Regions from separate parts of the Streptomyces sp. NPDC058221 genome, predicted to be linked through region 1. Evidence: riboswitches for the same ligand, from Rfam matches in the RefSeq annotation. Region 1 holds a riboswitch; the other holds the start of a gene.

Region 1 (7,167 bases):
GTCGAAGCCGCCAGCAACAACGCGCTGCCCATGATCCTGCTGCCGCTGCTGTCCAGCGCCTTCGTCCCGCTCGCCTCCATGCCCGGCTGGTTCCGCCCCATCGCCGAGTACCAGCCCTTCACGCCGGCCATCGAGACTCTGCGCGGGCTGCTCCTCGGCAGCGAGATCGGCAACAACGGGTGGATCGCCGTCGCCTGGTGCATCGGCCTCGCGGTACTCGGATACTTCTGGTCCACCTCGAAGTTCAACGGCGACCCGAAGTAACGGCCCTGAAGCAGCAGCCCCGGAGCAACAGCCTCCAAGCAGCCCCGAAGCAACCGCCCTGACCAGCGCGGGCTGCTCCGGGGCTGAGCTACGGTTGGTGCGCAACACGGTTTGGAGGGGGCCGAATTGACACGGGTTGCGATCGTCGGTGGTGGGATCGGGGGTCTGGCCGCCGCGTTGTTCCTGGCGCGGCGGGGACACTCCGTCACGGTGCTGGAGCGGGACGCCCGACGGCCGGGGCGTGATGTCGACGAGGAGTTCTTCGGCCGGCGCCGTCCCGGAGTGCCGCAGGCGAACCAGCCGCACGGGCTGCTGGCCCCGGTCCGCACGGTGCTGCGGGCGGAGAGCCCGGACGTGTACGAGGCGATGCTGCGCATGGGGGCCGTCGAACGCCACGAGTTCGACTGGTTCCCCGAGCATCCGCCCGCCCGGCCGGGCGACGAGGACCTGGTCACGCTGCAGACCCGGCGCATCGTCCTCGAAATCGCCCTGCACGAAGCGGTGCACGGAGAACCGGGCATCGACGTCCGGCTCGGGGAGGCCGCCGAGGGGCTGGCCGTCGACCGGCGCGGTCCCGTCCCACGGGTCACCGGAGTGCGGTCCGCTGCGGGCCGGCACGACGCGGACCTGGTGGTCGATGCCGGCGGGCGCCGCTCCCCGGTGACGGGCTGGCTGTCCGAGGCGGGCTGCCGGGACGCGGTCGTGGAGAACCACCGCATCGGGATCGCGTACGTCTGCCGCTGGTACCGGCTGCGCCCGGACGGACCGCGGAATCCAGGGAGGGTCAAGGCGGGATCGGTCGCGGCCTTCGCGGTCGGCATGGTGTTTCCGTCGGACAACGGCATCTTCGCCGTGTCCCTGACCGTGTCCACATCCGACCCCACCCGGGGAGCGCTCCGGGACCCCGAGGTCTTCGAGCGGGTTGCCCGGACGTTCCCCGCTCCGGCGGCGTGGCTGGATCTGCGGCCCGAGCCGCTCTCCGACGTACTGGCGATGGGAGGCCTCGACAACCGCTGGACGGGTCTCGCAGATGCGGCCGGACCCGTGGTCGACGGGCTGGTCGGGATCGGGGACGCGATCACGCACACCAATCCCACGATGGGACAGGGAGTGGCCCTGGCCCTCCAGGCGGCGCAGTGGGTGGCGCGGCAGGCCGGCACCGCCGAGGACGACCCGGCGGCGTTCGCCGCCGGCTACCACCGCTGGACCGAGCGGACGCTGCGCCCGTGGTTCGACACCCAGGTCGCCATGGACCGGGCCAACGAGGCCCAGCTCAGGAAACCGACTCAGAGGGCGGCGCGGCCGCCGAGCGCGGCAGACCGCGCGAAGGCCGCCCTGTCCGCCTGTTCCTGGGACGATCCGGTCGTCATGCGGGCGCGGGCCCGGATCCGTCATCTCCAGCTGCCCGCGGATCAGGCGTACGGCACGGATGAGGTGCGCGCCCGTGTCGCGAGCTGGCTGGCGGACCGTCCCGACTTCACGCCCGAATACGACGGGCCCGCACGAGAGGAATGGGAGGCCGCGGTGCACCGCACCGGTCGGGCGTTCTGAAACGCTTCCGCGTCGTCAGACGAGAAGCTTCGTCTTCGCTCGCTGGTACTCGTCGTCCGTGAGCGCGCCCTTGTCCTTGAGATCGGCGAGCCTGGTCAGGTCCTCGACGTGGTTGCTCTTCGCCGCGCCGCCCGTGGCATCCGTGCCCGCGGCATCTCGCACGTACGCCTTGAAGGCCGCGTCCCGCTCCTTCGCGTCCTTCGCGTCGCGCGTCCCCATGGACCTGCCGCGGGCGAGCACGTAGATCAGGACGCCCAGATACGGCAGCACAAGGGTCAGGATCAGCCAGCCCGCCTTGGCCCCTCCGCCCAGGTCGTCACTGCGGAAGATGTCCATGATGACGCGGAACAACAGGAACATCCACATCACCCAGAGGAAGAACCAGAGCATGGTCCAGAAGAGGTTGAGCAGCGGGTAGTCGTCCATCGTCCACTCCAGGGCGCCGCGTCGAATGGGTGAATACGAAATAATTCATACCACCGCAATTCGCCCATCGCCCGATGGGCTCCGCCCGTGGTACGGGCGGAGGAGCGGGACGGCCCGGGGCCTACACCGCGTGGTCGTCGACGGTGACGTCAAGGGGCGGGGCCGCAGGCGTGGTGGCCATCGGCCCGGGCTCTGCGCCCATCGGCCCGGGCTCTGCACCCATCGGCCCGGGCTCTGCACCCGCCAGGGCGGCGGTGCGACCCGCCTGGGCGCGTGCGGCCGAGGAGGCCTTCCGGTGGTGGGCCAGGATTCCTATGAAGCCCGCGAGGAACCCGCTGACCAGGCCGGATATCGCATGGTTGGCCGCGTTGACCGATTCGCTGTCCGGTATGCCGATGACCGCGTAATTGACTCCCGCGCTCATCACCGCCCCGATCACTCCGCCGATCACGCCGCTGAGAACGGCTCCGCGCAGCGGTGAGGTCGAGGCGGGGGAGGGAGCGGGGGCGGGGGTGAGCGGTGCGGTCATCGGCGGAGGCCCTCCAGACAGGCTGCGATGAGAGACCGTGAGCGGCCTGCGGGGCACGGTGAACAGCGCGCTCCCGCCTCTGCTCGCACGGGCGGCCCACCGGTCCGGGGGCGCAGCAGATACCTTGCGGCAACGCACGTGTTCTTCGCAACACCTTCTCGTTTTCGGCACTTTGAGCATGCGGCGGGCCGGCCGGCCCCGGGTGTGGCCGCGCCCTCGTTTGTCCGGGATGTGCTGTCGTCGTCGTCAAGGCGCGTACAACAGCGTGGGGTTGGGCTGGTCGAGTGGCAACGCCCCATTGGAGTAAGGCAGTTGAAGGAGCAATGCAGGGAGTGCGGTAGGGGTGGGTGAAGGCGTGTGACGGCCGGCCGGGGGGTGGGTCCGTGAGGTGGTCATGAGTGCTTCGAACATGCCGTAGAGTTGTGTTTACCGACGCGGGGTGGAGCAGCTCGGTAGCTCGCTGGGCTCATAACCCAGAGGTCGCAGGTTCAAATCCTGTCCCCGCTACTGAAGAATCAGACCCGGTACGCATACAGCGTGCCGGGTCTGATTCGTTTGTACGTTCGCCGGGCCGTCGGCCCGCCGGCCGGTGCGACCAGCACCGCGTACGTACTCCCATTGGCCGTCGAGGAGTCGCCCCGCGACCGCGCTCCGGGAACTCTGGGAGTGGTGCGCGGTACCGTCCGCGGCCGTGGATGCACCGGGCAGGAGACCACAGGTGGGGAAGCGGGAGCAGCGGCGGGGGAGGCGCGTCGAGGAGATCCGGAACCGGCGGCTCGTCCGGGCGCTGCCCGGCCTGATGATCGTCGGGGGGTTGCTGTTCGACTTCCTGACCCCGCCCGCCTTCACGGCCGTACCCCTGTTCGCGGCGGCCCCGCTGATCGCCGCGCCGTTCTTCTCGCTCGCCGGCACCATCCGGGTCGGAGCGGCCGCCCTGGTGGCCGTCGCCGTGCTGCGCCTCTACAGCGGCACCCTTTTTCGGGTCGTGCCCTCCATCGAGCTCCTCACCGTTCTCACGGTCTCGGTCCTCGCGGTCTTCATCAACGCGGTCGTACGGCGCAGCAACGAGCAGCTGGCCTCCGCGCGGGTCATCGCGGAGACCGCCATGCGGGCGGTGCTGCCGACGCCGTCCGACCGGATCGGCGGGCTGCACGTGGCCGCGCGGTACGAGGCCGCGCAGGCGGACGAGTTCGTCGGGGGCGACCTGTTCTCCGTGACGGACACCCCGTACGGGGTGCGGCTGGTGGTCGGGGACGTACGGGGCAAGGGGCTGGACGCGGTGGAGGCGGTGGCGGTGGTCATCGGCGCGTTCCGGGAGGCGGCCGAGCAGGAGCGGTCGCTGGAGGGGGTGGCGCAGCGGCTGGAGCGTGCGCTGGCGCGGGAGTCGAGCCGGCGGGGCGGTCTCGACGCGTTCGAGGGGTTCGTCACCGCCGCGCTCGCCGAGATCCCGCCGGGCGCGACCCGGGTACGGATCCTCAACCGAGGCCACCCCGAACCGCTGCTGCTGCACACGGACGGGGGGCTGGACGTCCTGCGGCCCTCGCTGCCCGCGCTGCCGCTCGGGATGGACCTGGGGGTGTGGCCGGATCGCGCCGACGAGTGGGAGCTGCCCGCCGGGTCGACGCTCCTCCTCTATACGGACGGCCTCTCCGAGGCCCGTAACGGCGAAGGCGTCTTCTACGACCCCGCCGAGCGGCTGCGCGGACGGATCTTCCCGGGGCCCGAGGAGCTGCTGTCCGCGCTGACCGATGACGTGCGGCTGCACACCGACGGGGTGACGACGGACGACATGGCGCTGCTCGCGATCGTGCGGCCCACGGAGGGGCAGCCGGAGCGGCGCACGACCGTCAAGATCGTGGGCCTGGGGGGCGGCACGGGATGACGGGGAGAGGCCGGGGCGGAGCTTCGCGACGGAGGCGCCGCGGTGGTTACCACCGTCCGTGACCGTAAGACGTCACTCCGCATAACATTTGACGCAACGTCAGAAAGCGGATAACGGCCGAAGGGCGATCAACTCGCCCGATTCCACCCGGTTGTGTCCCGTAAAGTCCAGGCCAAGGACGTGAATGATCAGTCGGAACGGCTTGGAATCGGACCCGGGTGTCTATTAACGTTCGATAACGCAGCGCGGTTGTCCCAGCCGCCGTCAGAGGCGGCACCGTGCGCGAGCGCCGAATTCCGCAAGGGAACCGGGGAACCACCTACATGGGGTGAATCGGGCATCTCTGTCTCGTCGAGAGGCGGAGGAACCCGTAGGAGACCTTCCTGCTCCGAACCCGTCAGCTAACCCGGTAGGCGAGAAGGAAGGAAAGGAGTGCGCCCCAGTGGCGTCCAACAAGCCTGCCCCCGAAGCACCCTCCCGGTTCGTCCCCGAACACGGAAATGACTTCGGAACCGGGCCCGGTGCCGCTTATGGCACCGACTACGGAACCGACTACGCAGCCGGTTACGGAACCGATCGGGGCAGCGAGTTCGGCAACGGCTTCCGCACCGACGACGCCGAGTCGGACAAGGCGTGGGAGGAATGGAACCCCACCGAGGAGTCCGTCCGTCCCGTGCGCGGCAAGCACCGCGTCGCCAAGCAGCGCAATGGTCTCGCCCGAAGCTCCACCGTCCTCGGCGTCGGTGTCATCGCGGCCGTCGGCGCGGGTGGCATGGCCACCGCGCAGAGCAAGCCGCCGGTCTCCATCTCTCTACCCGATTCCATCTCGGACAAGCTCCCCGAGGCCAAGTCCCTCCCGGGTGTCGGCGCGTTGTTCTCCGGTGAGTCCGAGGCGGAGAAGGCCGAGGCCGAGACCGCTGCCGCCCCGCTGACGACGGCCGGTATCACCACCACCGAGGCCGAGAAGGGCACGACGGACGCCGGCGAGGCGCTCCGCGCCCGCATCCTCCAGCAGGCCGAGCAGCAGCAGGACTCCGCCGACGCCGAGGCCAAGGCAGCCGAGGAGAAGGCCGCCGCGGAGAAGGCGGCCGCCGAGGCGAAGAAGCAGCAGGACGCCGCCGAGGCCAAGGTCGCTGCCGCGAAGAAGAAGGCCGCGGAAGAGGCGAAGAAGAAGGCGGAGGCCGTGCGGCTGGCCAAGCTCGCCGCCAGCTACGCCATCCCCACCTCCTCGTACACGATCACCTCGACCTTCGGCGAGGCCGGTTCGATGTGGTCCTCCGGCTACCACACGGGCCTCGACTTCGCGGCGCCGACCGGTACCCCGATCAAGGCCATCCACAGTGCCACCGTCAAGTCGGCCGGCTGGTCCGGCGCGTACGGCTACCGCACGGTCCTGGAGCTCGACGACGGCACGGAGCTGTGGTTCTGCCACCAGTCCTCGATCGGCGTCAGCGTCGGCCAGAAGGTCACCACCGGAGACACCATCGGCCGCGTCGGCGCGACCGGCAACGTGACCGGCCCGCACCTCCACCTGGAGGTCCACACCCCCGACGGCACGGGGATCGATCCGATGACCTGGCTGCGCGCCCGGGGCCTGACGGTCTGAGGCCGCTGTACGGTTCCGAGCCGGGGATTCCCGGCTCGTTGCCGTGCCCCGAGCCGCTCGTGGGCCACTGAAACGCCGGCAGTCCTGACGCTCACCCCCCGACGCCGGGGCTGCCGGTCCGCATGTCTGCGCTCGCCCCGGCGGCATGCCGTCGCCGCTGTGGCTGTAGCTGTAGCTGTAGCAGCCATGGAATAGCCGGGGCGGTGCGACGGGTTGTTCCACCCATGACTTCTCTTCGCAAGCTCGGCTCCTCCGGCCTCCAGGTCTTCCCGCTCGCCCTCGGCGGCAATGTCTTCGGCTGGACCGCCGACGAGGCGCAGTCCTTCGCCGTTCTCGACGCGTACACGGCGGCCGGCGGCAACTTCGTCGACACCGCCGACACGTACTCCTCCTGGGTCCCCGGCAACGAGGGCGGCGAGTCCGAGACCGTCCTCGGGAAGTGGTTCGCCGCGAGCGGCAGGCGTTCCGACGTCGTCCTGGCCACCAAGGTCGGCGCCCACCCCTCGTACAAGGGGCTCGCCGCCGCCACCATCAAGGCCGGGGCCGAGGAATCGCTGCGCCGGCTCGGCACGGACTACATCGACCTCTACTACACGCACTTCGACGACGAGACCGTCCCGGTCGAGGAGATCATCACGGCCCTCGACCAGTTGGTGAAGGAGGGCAAGGTCCGGGAGATCGCCGCGTCCAACATCAGCGCGGAGCGGCTCCGTGCCTCGCTCGACTTCTCCGAGCGCGAGGGACTGGCCCGTTATGTGGCGCTCCAGCCGCACTACAACCTCGTCTCGCGCGACACCTACGAGGGCGCGCTCCAGGACACCGCCGCCGACGCCGGACTGGCCGCCGTGCCGTACTACGCACTCGCCGCCGGCTTCCTGACCGGCAAGTACCGCCCCGGTACGACCGTGG
Region 2 (7,167 bases), on a different contig from region 1:
CGCCGGGCGAGGCGGGTGAACTTGCGGGGGTTGCCCAGCGATTCGAGGTACAGCAGGGCGACGTCGGTGTCCGCGTCCTCGTACCAGTACTGGAGGAAGTCGTTGCCGGAGATGTCGGCGCGGTTGCCCGCCGAGATGAAGGTGGAGAGTCCCGCACCGCGCCGGTAGAGCCCGGAGAGCAGGGCGATGCCGATCGCGCCGGACTGGGTGAACAGGCCGATGCGTCCGGAGTCGGGCCGTTCGGGGGCCAGGGAGGCGTTCAGCCGGACGGCTTCGGAGTTGTTGATGATGCCGAAGGCGTTCGGGCCGATGATCCGCATGCCGTACGAGCGGGCCTGGCGCACCAGTTCGCGCTGCCGTTCGCGGCCCTCGGCGCCCCACTCGGCGTATCCGGCGGAGAGGACGACCAGCCCCTGGACGCCGTGTTCCCCGCAGTCGGCGACGGCTTCGGGCACCCGCTCGGCGGGCACGGCGACCACGGCGAGGTCGACGGTTTCGCCGATCTCGCCGAGGGAGCGGTGGGCGGGCACCCCGTCGATGGTGCCCTGATCCGCGGCGAAGGCGCTGTTCACCGCGTAGGTACGGCCGGTGAATCCCGCGCCCAGGAGGTTGCGCAGGACCGTACGGCCGACCCCGCCGGGGTTGCGTCCGGCGCCGATGACGGCGACGGAGCCGGGGGCGAGGAGCCGCTGCACGGACCGTGCCTCGGCACGCTGCTCGCGGGCACGCTGGACGGCGAGCGATTCGGCGGTCGGTTCGAGGTCGAGGGTGAGGTGGACGGAGCCGTCCTCGAAGCTGCGCTGCTGGGTGTATCCGGCGTCCCGGAACACCTTGATCATCTTGTTGTTGGCGGGCAGCACCTCGGCGGCGAAACGGCGGATGCCGCGTTCCCGGGCGACGGCGGCGATGTGTTCGAGCAGGGTGGAGGCGACCCCGCGGCCCTGATGCGCGTCCTGGACGAGGAAGGCCACCTCCGCCTCGTCCGCAGGGGCCGACGCGGGCCTGCCGTGCGCGTCGATCCGGTCGTAGCGGACCGTGGCGATGAACTCGCCGCCCACCGTGACGGCGAGTCCCACCCGGTCGACGTAGTCGTGATGGGTGAAGCGGTGGACGTCCTTGGCGGAGAGCCGCGGGTACGGCGCGAAGAATCGGTAGTACTTCGACTCGGGCGAGACCTGCTCGTAGAAGCTGACCAGCCGTTCGGCATCGTCCGTGGTGATCGGCCTGATCCGCGCGGTGCCGCCGTCGCGGAGCACCACGTCCGCCTCCCAGTGATCGGGGTAGGCGTGATGCGGACTCTGCTCCACAGAGGGCTCCATGGGCAAAGCCTACGGCTCGGTCACCGGTCGCGTGGGGGCCGGGGCCGGGGCAGTCTGGGGGTGGCCGGCCGACGGCAGGACGCGGGCCGCGGACGGGCCGCGGGTCGGCCGGAGCATTGCGCACTGCATGAGAGACTGGTCTAGACAACCATTGATTCGTGAAGGGCAGAACCATGGCTGAGCGCCGCGTCAACGTCGGTTGGGCCGAGGGCCTGCACGCCCGCCCCGCATCCATCTTCGTCCGTGCCGCCACGGCTTCCGGCGTCCCCGTGACCATCGCCAAGGCCGACGGCAACCCGGTGAACGCCGCGTCCATGCTCGCGGTGCTCGGGCTCGGCGCGCAGGGCGGCGAGGAGATCATCCTCGCGTCCGACGCCGACAACGCCGAAGCCGCTCTGGACCGCCTGTCCAAGCTGGTCGCCGAGGGGCTCGACGAGCTCCCGGAGACCGTCTGATCCAGCGGTCACGACTGCCGGAATTCCTGCGGATGAGCCGCGGCCCCCTCGACCGGGAGCCGCGGCTCTTTCGTTTACACAAGGAGCCGGCCAATCCGGACAGGATCCGGACAGGCCACTTCACCGAATTCAGTGCAGCACCGAATTCAGGGCAGCAAAAAGAAGCCCCCCTGAATACTGTTATTTGTATACGGCGTAATTGTTAAAGCCGGCCGCTCGGGGTGTTTACGACATGTTGCGAAGTCCTCACCCGGCCGGCGCGGGGAACGGTGCCGGAACCCGGCCGGTCCGGGCGGCGCAGCCGGTGTGCGTCGGTGGCCCGCTCGGCGTGCTGGGCGGCCAGCACTCTCGCCCGCTCCGCGTCGCCGCGCGCCACAGCGTCCACGATGGCCCCGAGCTCGGCCCAGGAGTCGGCCGGACGGGCCGGCTGGTCGACCACGTACATCCAGGCGATCTTGTGCCGGAGCTGGGTGAGCAGGGCGATCAGGCCGGGGCTGCCGGAGGCCTGGGCGAGCGTCTCGTGGAACCAGCCGCCCAGTGAGCGCAGGTCCTCGCCCTCACCCCGGCGCGCCCGCTCCTGCCCCAGCCTGACCAGACCGCGCAGCACCTTCAGGTGGGCGTCGGTGCGGCGCCGGGCGGCGCGGGCCGCGCCGAGCGGCTCCAGCAGCATCCGGACCTCCAGCAGATCGGCCGCCTCCTGCTCGTCGGGCTCGGCGACACAGGCCCCGGCGTGCCTGCGGGTGACCACGAAACCCTCGGACTCAAGGGTGCGCAGCGCTTCGCGCACCGGGACGCGGGAGACCCCGTAACGGCGTGCGAGCACCTCCTCCGTGAGTCGGCTGCCGCGTTCGAAGACACCCGAGACGATGTCGTCACGGATTGCCGTGCATACCGAATGCGCCGGAATGCGCATGTCCGAACCTCCGCCTTAATCCCCGCGAAACGCGGCCGATCGACGCCTATCCTGTGACTCTATTGCAATGCCGCCGCATTTCCGATGCCGGGTGGAAATTCATGAATATCTTTTGGTCACCGAGAGGTTCGGGAACGGGTGCCACGCCCTGCTCCGGCGGCCGGGCACGCCGAAGGCCCCGGCGTTGGTGCCGGGGCCTTCAGCGAGGTGGTCCGCTTCGGTCAGACGGTGACGCCGTGGGCGCGCAGGTAGGCGACCGGGTCCATGTCGGAGCCGTAGGACGGCGTGGTCCTGGCCTCGAAGTGGAGGTGCGGCCCGGTGGAGTTGCCGGTCGATCCGGAGAGACCGATCTGCTGCCCCTGGCCGATGCTCTGCCCCACGGAGACTCCGATCGAGGAGAGGTGGCCGTACTGGGTGTACGTGCCGTCCGTCATCCGGAGCACGATGTTGTTGCCGTACGCGCCGCCCCAGCCGGCCTCGACGACCGTACCGGCGCCGACGGCGACGACGGAGCTGCCGGACGCGGCGTGGAAGTCGATGCCGGAGTGGCTGCCGGAGGACCACATGGAGCCGCTGGACTTGTAGCCGGTGCTCACGTAGGAACCGGCGACGGGGAGCTGGAAGGTGCCGAGCCGGGCGCGTTCGGCGGAGCGGGCGGCACGCGCCTTGCTCTCGCGGGCCTTCTCGGCGCGGGCGGCGGCCTTGGCCTTCGCGGCCGCCCTGGCCTTGGCCTCGGCCTTCTTCTTCGCCTTCGCTTCGGCTTCCGCCTTCGCCTTGGCGGCGACGTCGGCCTGGTGCTGCTGCACGTCCGCCTGCGCCGCGATCCGGTCGGCGAGGTCACCCTCGATGGCGATGACCTGGGTGAGGCCGGTCTCGCCGGTGACAGGGGTCTCGGTGTCCGCGGCGAGGGCCGGAGAGGCCATGGAGCCGATGACGCCGGTGGTGGCCAGGGTCGCGATGCCGACGGCCTTCGCGCCGCAGCGCGTCAGACGGCTCGGGGCACGGTGCTTCCCGGTGGCACGGGTGAACGCCATGAAGTGGCTGGTCCTTTCCTTCCTTCTCGCCTACCGGGTTAGCTGACGGGTTCGGAGCAGGAAGGTCTCCTACGGATCCACCAGCCTCACAGAGGCACGGGCATCCGATTCACCCCAGGGACTGCGTGGGTCCCCGGCTCCCCCGGCTCGCGCCTGACGGGGACTCGGCGATGGCTGTCCGGTACGTCGCGGATGCGGCATACGGGTGACGGACAGCCGGGCCGACGCTAGGCGGGGGTGCTTCTCCGCACCAAACGGACAGGCCGCTTTGTAGCGCATCCCACAGGACAGACAGGCGACCTCTCCCCCAAAGCAGGCAAAAGGGAAAGCCTCCGGCGGTTCAGTGACTGCCGGAGGCTTTCCCTTTTGCCCTGCTGTCAGGGTGATTGACCGGTCAGCCGGTGACGACCGAGACCTCGCCGATGCCGAGCGCCCTGACGGGCTCCTCGATCTGTGCGGCGTCCCCGACGAGGACCGTGACCAGCCGGTCCCCCGGGAAGGCGTTGACCACGGCCGCCGTGGCCTCCACCGTGCCCGTGTCCGCCAGGCGCGCGTACAGCTGTGCCTGGTAGTCGTCCGGGAGGTGCTGCTCGACCTGGTCGGCGAGGGTGGCCGCGACGGAGGCCGCCGTCTCGAACTTCAGCGGGGCGACGCCCACGAGGTTCTGCACGGCCGTCTCGCGCTCGGCGTCCGTCAGGCCCTCGGCGGCCAGGGTCCGCAGCACCTTCCACAGGTCCTCCAGCGCCGGACCGGTGGACTCGGTGTCCACCGAGCCGCTGATGGCCAGCATCGCGGCGCCGGTCGCCCCCGTGGCGGAGTCCGCGGCCGAGGAGCGCAGCACCTGGGCGAAGGCACGTACGCCGTAGGTGTAGCCCTTCTCCTCGCGCAGTACCCGGTCGAGCCTGGAGGTGAGCGTGCCGCCCAGGCAGTAGGTGCCGAGCACCTGGGCCGGCCAGACGCTGTCGTGCCGGTCGGCGCCGATCCGGCCGATCAGCAGCTGCGTCTGCACCGCGCCGGGGCGGTCCACGATGACCACGCGGCCGGTGTCGTCGGCGGTGATCGGCGGGACGGGGCGGGGCTGGGAGGTGTTGCCCGACCAGTCGCCGATGGTGTCGGCGAGCAGTGCGTCCAGGTCGATGCCGGTGAGGTCCCCGACGACCACCGCGGTCGCGGTGGACGGCCGCACATGGGCGTCGTAGAAGGCGCGCACGGCCGCGGAGTCGATCCGCTCCACGGTCTCCTCGGTGCCCTGGCGCGGGCGCGACATACGGACGGTGGCCGGGAAGAGCTCCTTGGAGAGCTGCTTGGCCGCGCGCCGGGCCGGGTTCGCCTGCTCGTGCGGGATCTCGTCGAGCCGGTTGTTCACCAGCCGCTCGATCTCGCTGTCGGCGAAGGCCGGTGCCCGCAGGGCCTCGGCGACCAGGCCGAGCGCCTTGGCCAGCCGGGACGCGGGCACCTCCAGGGAGACCCGGACGCCGGGGTGGTCGGCATGGGCGTCCAGGGTGGCGCCGCACCGCTCCAGCTCGGCGGCGAACTCCTCCGCGCTGTGCTTGTCGGTGCCCTCGGACAGGGCGCGCGACATGATCGTGGCCACTCCGTCCAGACCCTCGGGCTCGGCCTCCAGCGGGGCTTCGAGGAAGATCTCGACGGCGACGACCTGCTGGCCGGGGCGGTGGCAGCGCAGCACCGTGAGGCCGTTGGGCAGGGAGCCGCGCTCAGGCGCGGGGAAGGCCCAGGGCCTCGCCGCTCCGGGGGCGGGCTGCGGGTGGTACTCCATCGAAACTCCAGTCGCGGCAGCGTCGCTCACTTGTCCGCTCCTTCGTGCGCGTCGGTGTCGTTGGCGGCGCCGTCTTCCGCCTCTTCGGCGGGCTCCGCGGGCTCGACGGGCTCGTAGACCAGCACCGCCCGGTTGTCGGGGCGCAGCTGGGCCCTGGCGGCCTCCTGAACCTCTTCGGCGGTGATGTCGAGCACCCGGTTCACGGCGGTCAGGGCGAGCTGGGGGTCGCCGAACAGCACGGCGAACCGGCACAGTTCGTCGGCGCGGCCCGCGACCGTGCCGAGCCGGTCCAGCCACTCACGCTCCAACTGGGCCTGCGCCCGCTCCATTTCCTCGGGCGAGGGTCCCTCACCGGCGAACCGGGCGAGCTCCTCGTCGACGGCGGACTCGATCTGCGCGACCTCGACACCGCCGGACGTCTTGACGTCCAGCCAGCCGAGCGAGGGCGCGCCGGCCAGCCGCAGCAGTCCGAAGCCGGCCGCGACGGCCGTACGGTCCCGGCGGACCAGGCGGTTGTGCAGCCGGGACGACTCGCCACCACCCAGCACCGTCAACGCGAGATCCGCGGCGTCGCACTCCCGGGTGCCGTCGTGCGGCAGCCGGTAGGCGGCCATCAGGGCGCGCGCCGGGACCTCCTCGCGGACCTCCTCGCGCAGCTCGCCGCCGATGACACCGGGAAGCGTGCCGTCGCGCGGCGGCTGCTTGCCGTCGTGCGAGGGAATGGAGCCGAAGTACTTCTCGACCCAGGCGAGTGTCTGCTCCGGGTCGATGTCACCGACGACCGAGAGCACCGCGTTGTTCGGCGCGTAGTACGTCCGGAAGAAGGTCCGCGCGTCGTCGAGGGTCGCCGCGTCCAGGTCGGCCATGGAGCCGATCGGGGTGTGGTGGTACGGGTGGCCCTCCGGGTAGGCGAGGGCGGTCAGCCGCTCGAACGCGGTGCCGTACGGGACGTTGTCGTAGCGCTGGCGGCGCTCGTTCTTGACGACGTCGCGCTGGTTCTCCATGGACTCCTCGTCGAGCGCGGCGAGCAGTGAGCCCATCCGGTCGGCCTCGAGCCACAGAGCCAGCTCCAGCTGGTGCGTGGGCATCGTCTCGAAGTAGTTGGTCCGCTCGAAGCTGGTGGTGCCGTTGAGGGAGCCGCCTGCGCCCTGCACCAGCTCGAAGTGGCCGTTCCCCTTGACCTGGCCCGAACCCTGGAACATCAGGTGCTCGAAGAGGTGAGCCAGACCGGTGCGTCCCTTGACCTCGTGGCGCGAGCCGACGTCGTACCAGAGGCACACCGCGGCGACCGGGGTCAGATGGTCCTCGGAGAGCACCACGCGCAGGCCATTGGCCAGACGGTGCTCGGTCGCTGTCAAGCCGCCGGAGCCGGCCTGGGCTGTGGCCGTGTGACCCATGGGCATGTACGTCCCTTCGATCGCGATACTGAATGTGTTGCGAGACCTGCCACTGTAAGCAAGCACACCGACGCCTGGCGAAGTTCCCGTGCCGTACACGTCACCGGAAAGGGCCGTCCCGACCCCCTCGGGACGGGTGGAGAACCCCCTTTGGGACGGGTCGAGGTCGGAGTTGTCAGTGCGGCGGTCCACAATGGTCGGCGTCAGAACCTGAGGTTGCCCGAACAGAATCCGTGAAGGAGTCGCAGCAGCGATGGCCCGCCGCAGCACGA

The links. Region 1 has a riboswitch for cyclic di-AMP ahead of ACFVW8_RS21640 (M23 family metallopeptidase). Riboswitches for the same ligand answer to the same signal wherever they lie in the genome.
Region 2: linked by a shared signal. The riboswitch ahead of ACFVW8_RS28615 (M23 family metallopeptidase) and the one ahead of ACFVW8_RS21640 (M23 family metallopeptidase) in region 1 are both predicted to bind cyclic di-AMP.

What each region holds. Positions count from the first base shown of each region.
Region 1 is NZ_JBHVWF010000067.1:10,364-17,530, forward strand. It holds gene ACFVW8_RS21610 (ABC transporter permease) at 1-264, shown strand, start outside; gene ACFVW8_RS21615 (NAD(P)/FAD-dependent oxidoreductase) at 391-1,815, shown strand; gene ACFVW8_RS21620 (SHOCT domain-containing protein) at 1,831-2,241, opposite strand; gene ACFVW8_RS21625 (hypothetical protein) at 2,363-2,770, opposite strand; tRNA gene ACFVW8_RS21630 (tRNA-Met) at 3,204-3,277, shown strand; gene ACFVW8_RS21635 (PP2C family protein-serine/threonine phosphatase) at 3,570-4,652, shown strand; cyclic di-AMP (ydaO/yuaA leader) riboswitch at 4,930-5,083, shown strand; gene ACFVW8_RS21640 (M23 family metallopeptidase) at 5,095-6,258, shown strand; gene ACFVW8_RS21645 (aldo/keto reductase) at 6,483-7,167, shown strand, end outside.
Region 2 is NZ_JBHVWF010000112.1:14,231-21,397, reverse strand. It holds gene ACFVW8_RS28630 (GNAT family N-acetyltransferase) at 1-1,319, opposite strand, end outside; gene ACFVW8_RS28625 (HPr family phosphocarrier protein) at 1,493-1,774, shown strand; gene ACFVW8_RS28620 (GntR family transcriptional regulator) at 1,977-2,687, opposite strand; gene ACFVW8_RS28615 (M23 family metallopeptidase) at 2,909-3,721, opposite strand; cyclic di-AMP (ydaO/yuaA leader) riboswitch at 3,734-3,901, opposite strand; gene ACFVW8_RS28610 (M16 family metallopeptidase) at 4,116-5,498, opposite strand; gene ACFVW8_RS28605 (M16 family metallopeptidase) at 5,525-6,901, opposite strand; gene ACFVW8_RS28600 (DNA topoisomerase (ATP-hydrolyzing) subunit A) at 7,149-7,167, shown strand, end outside.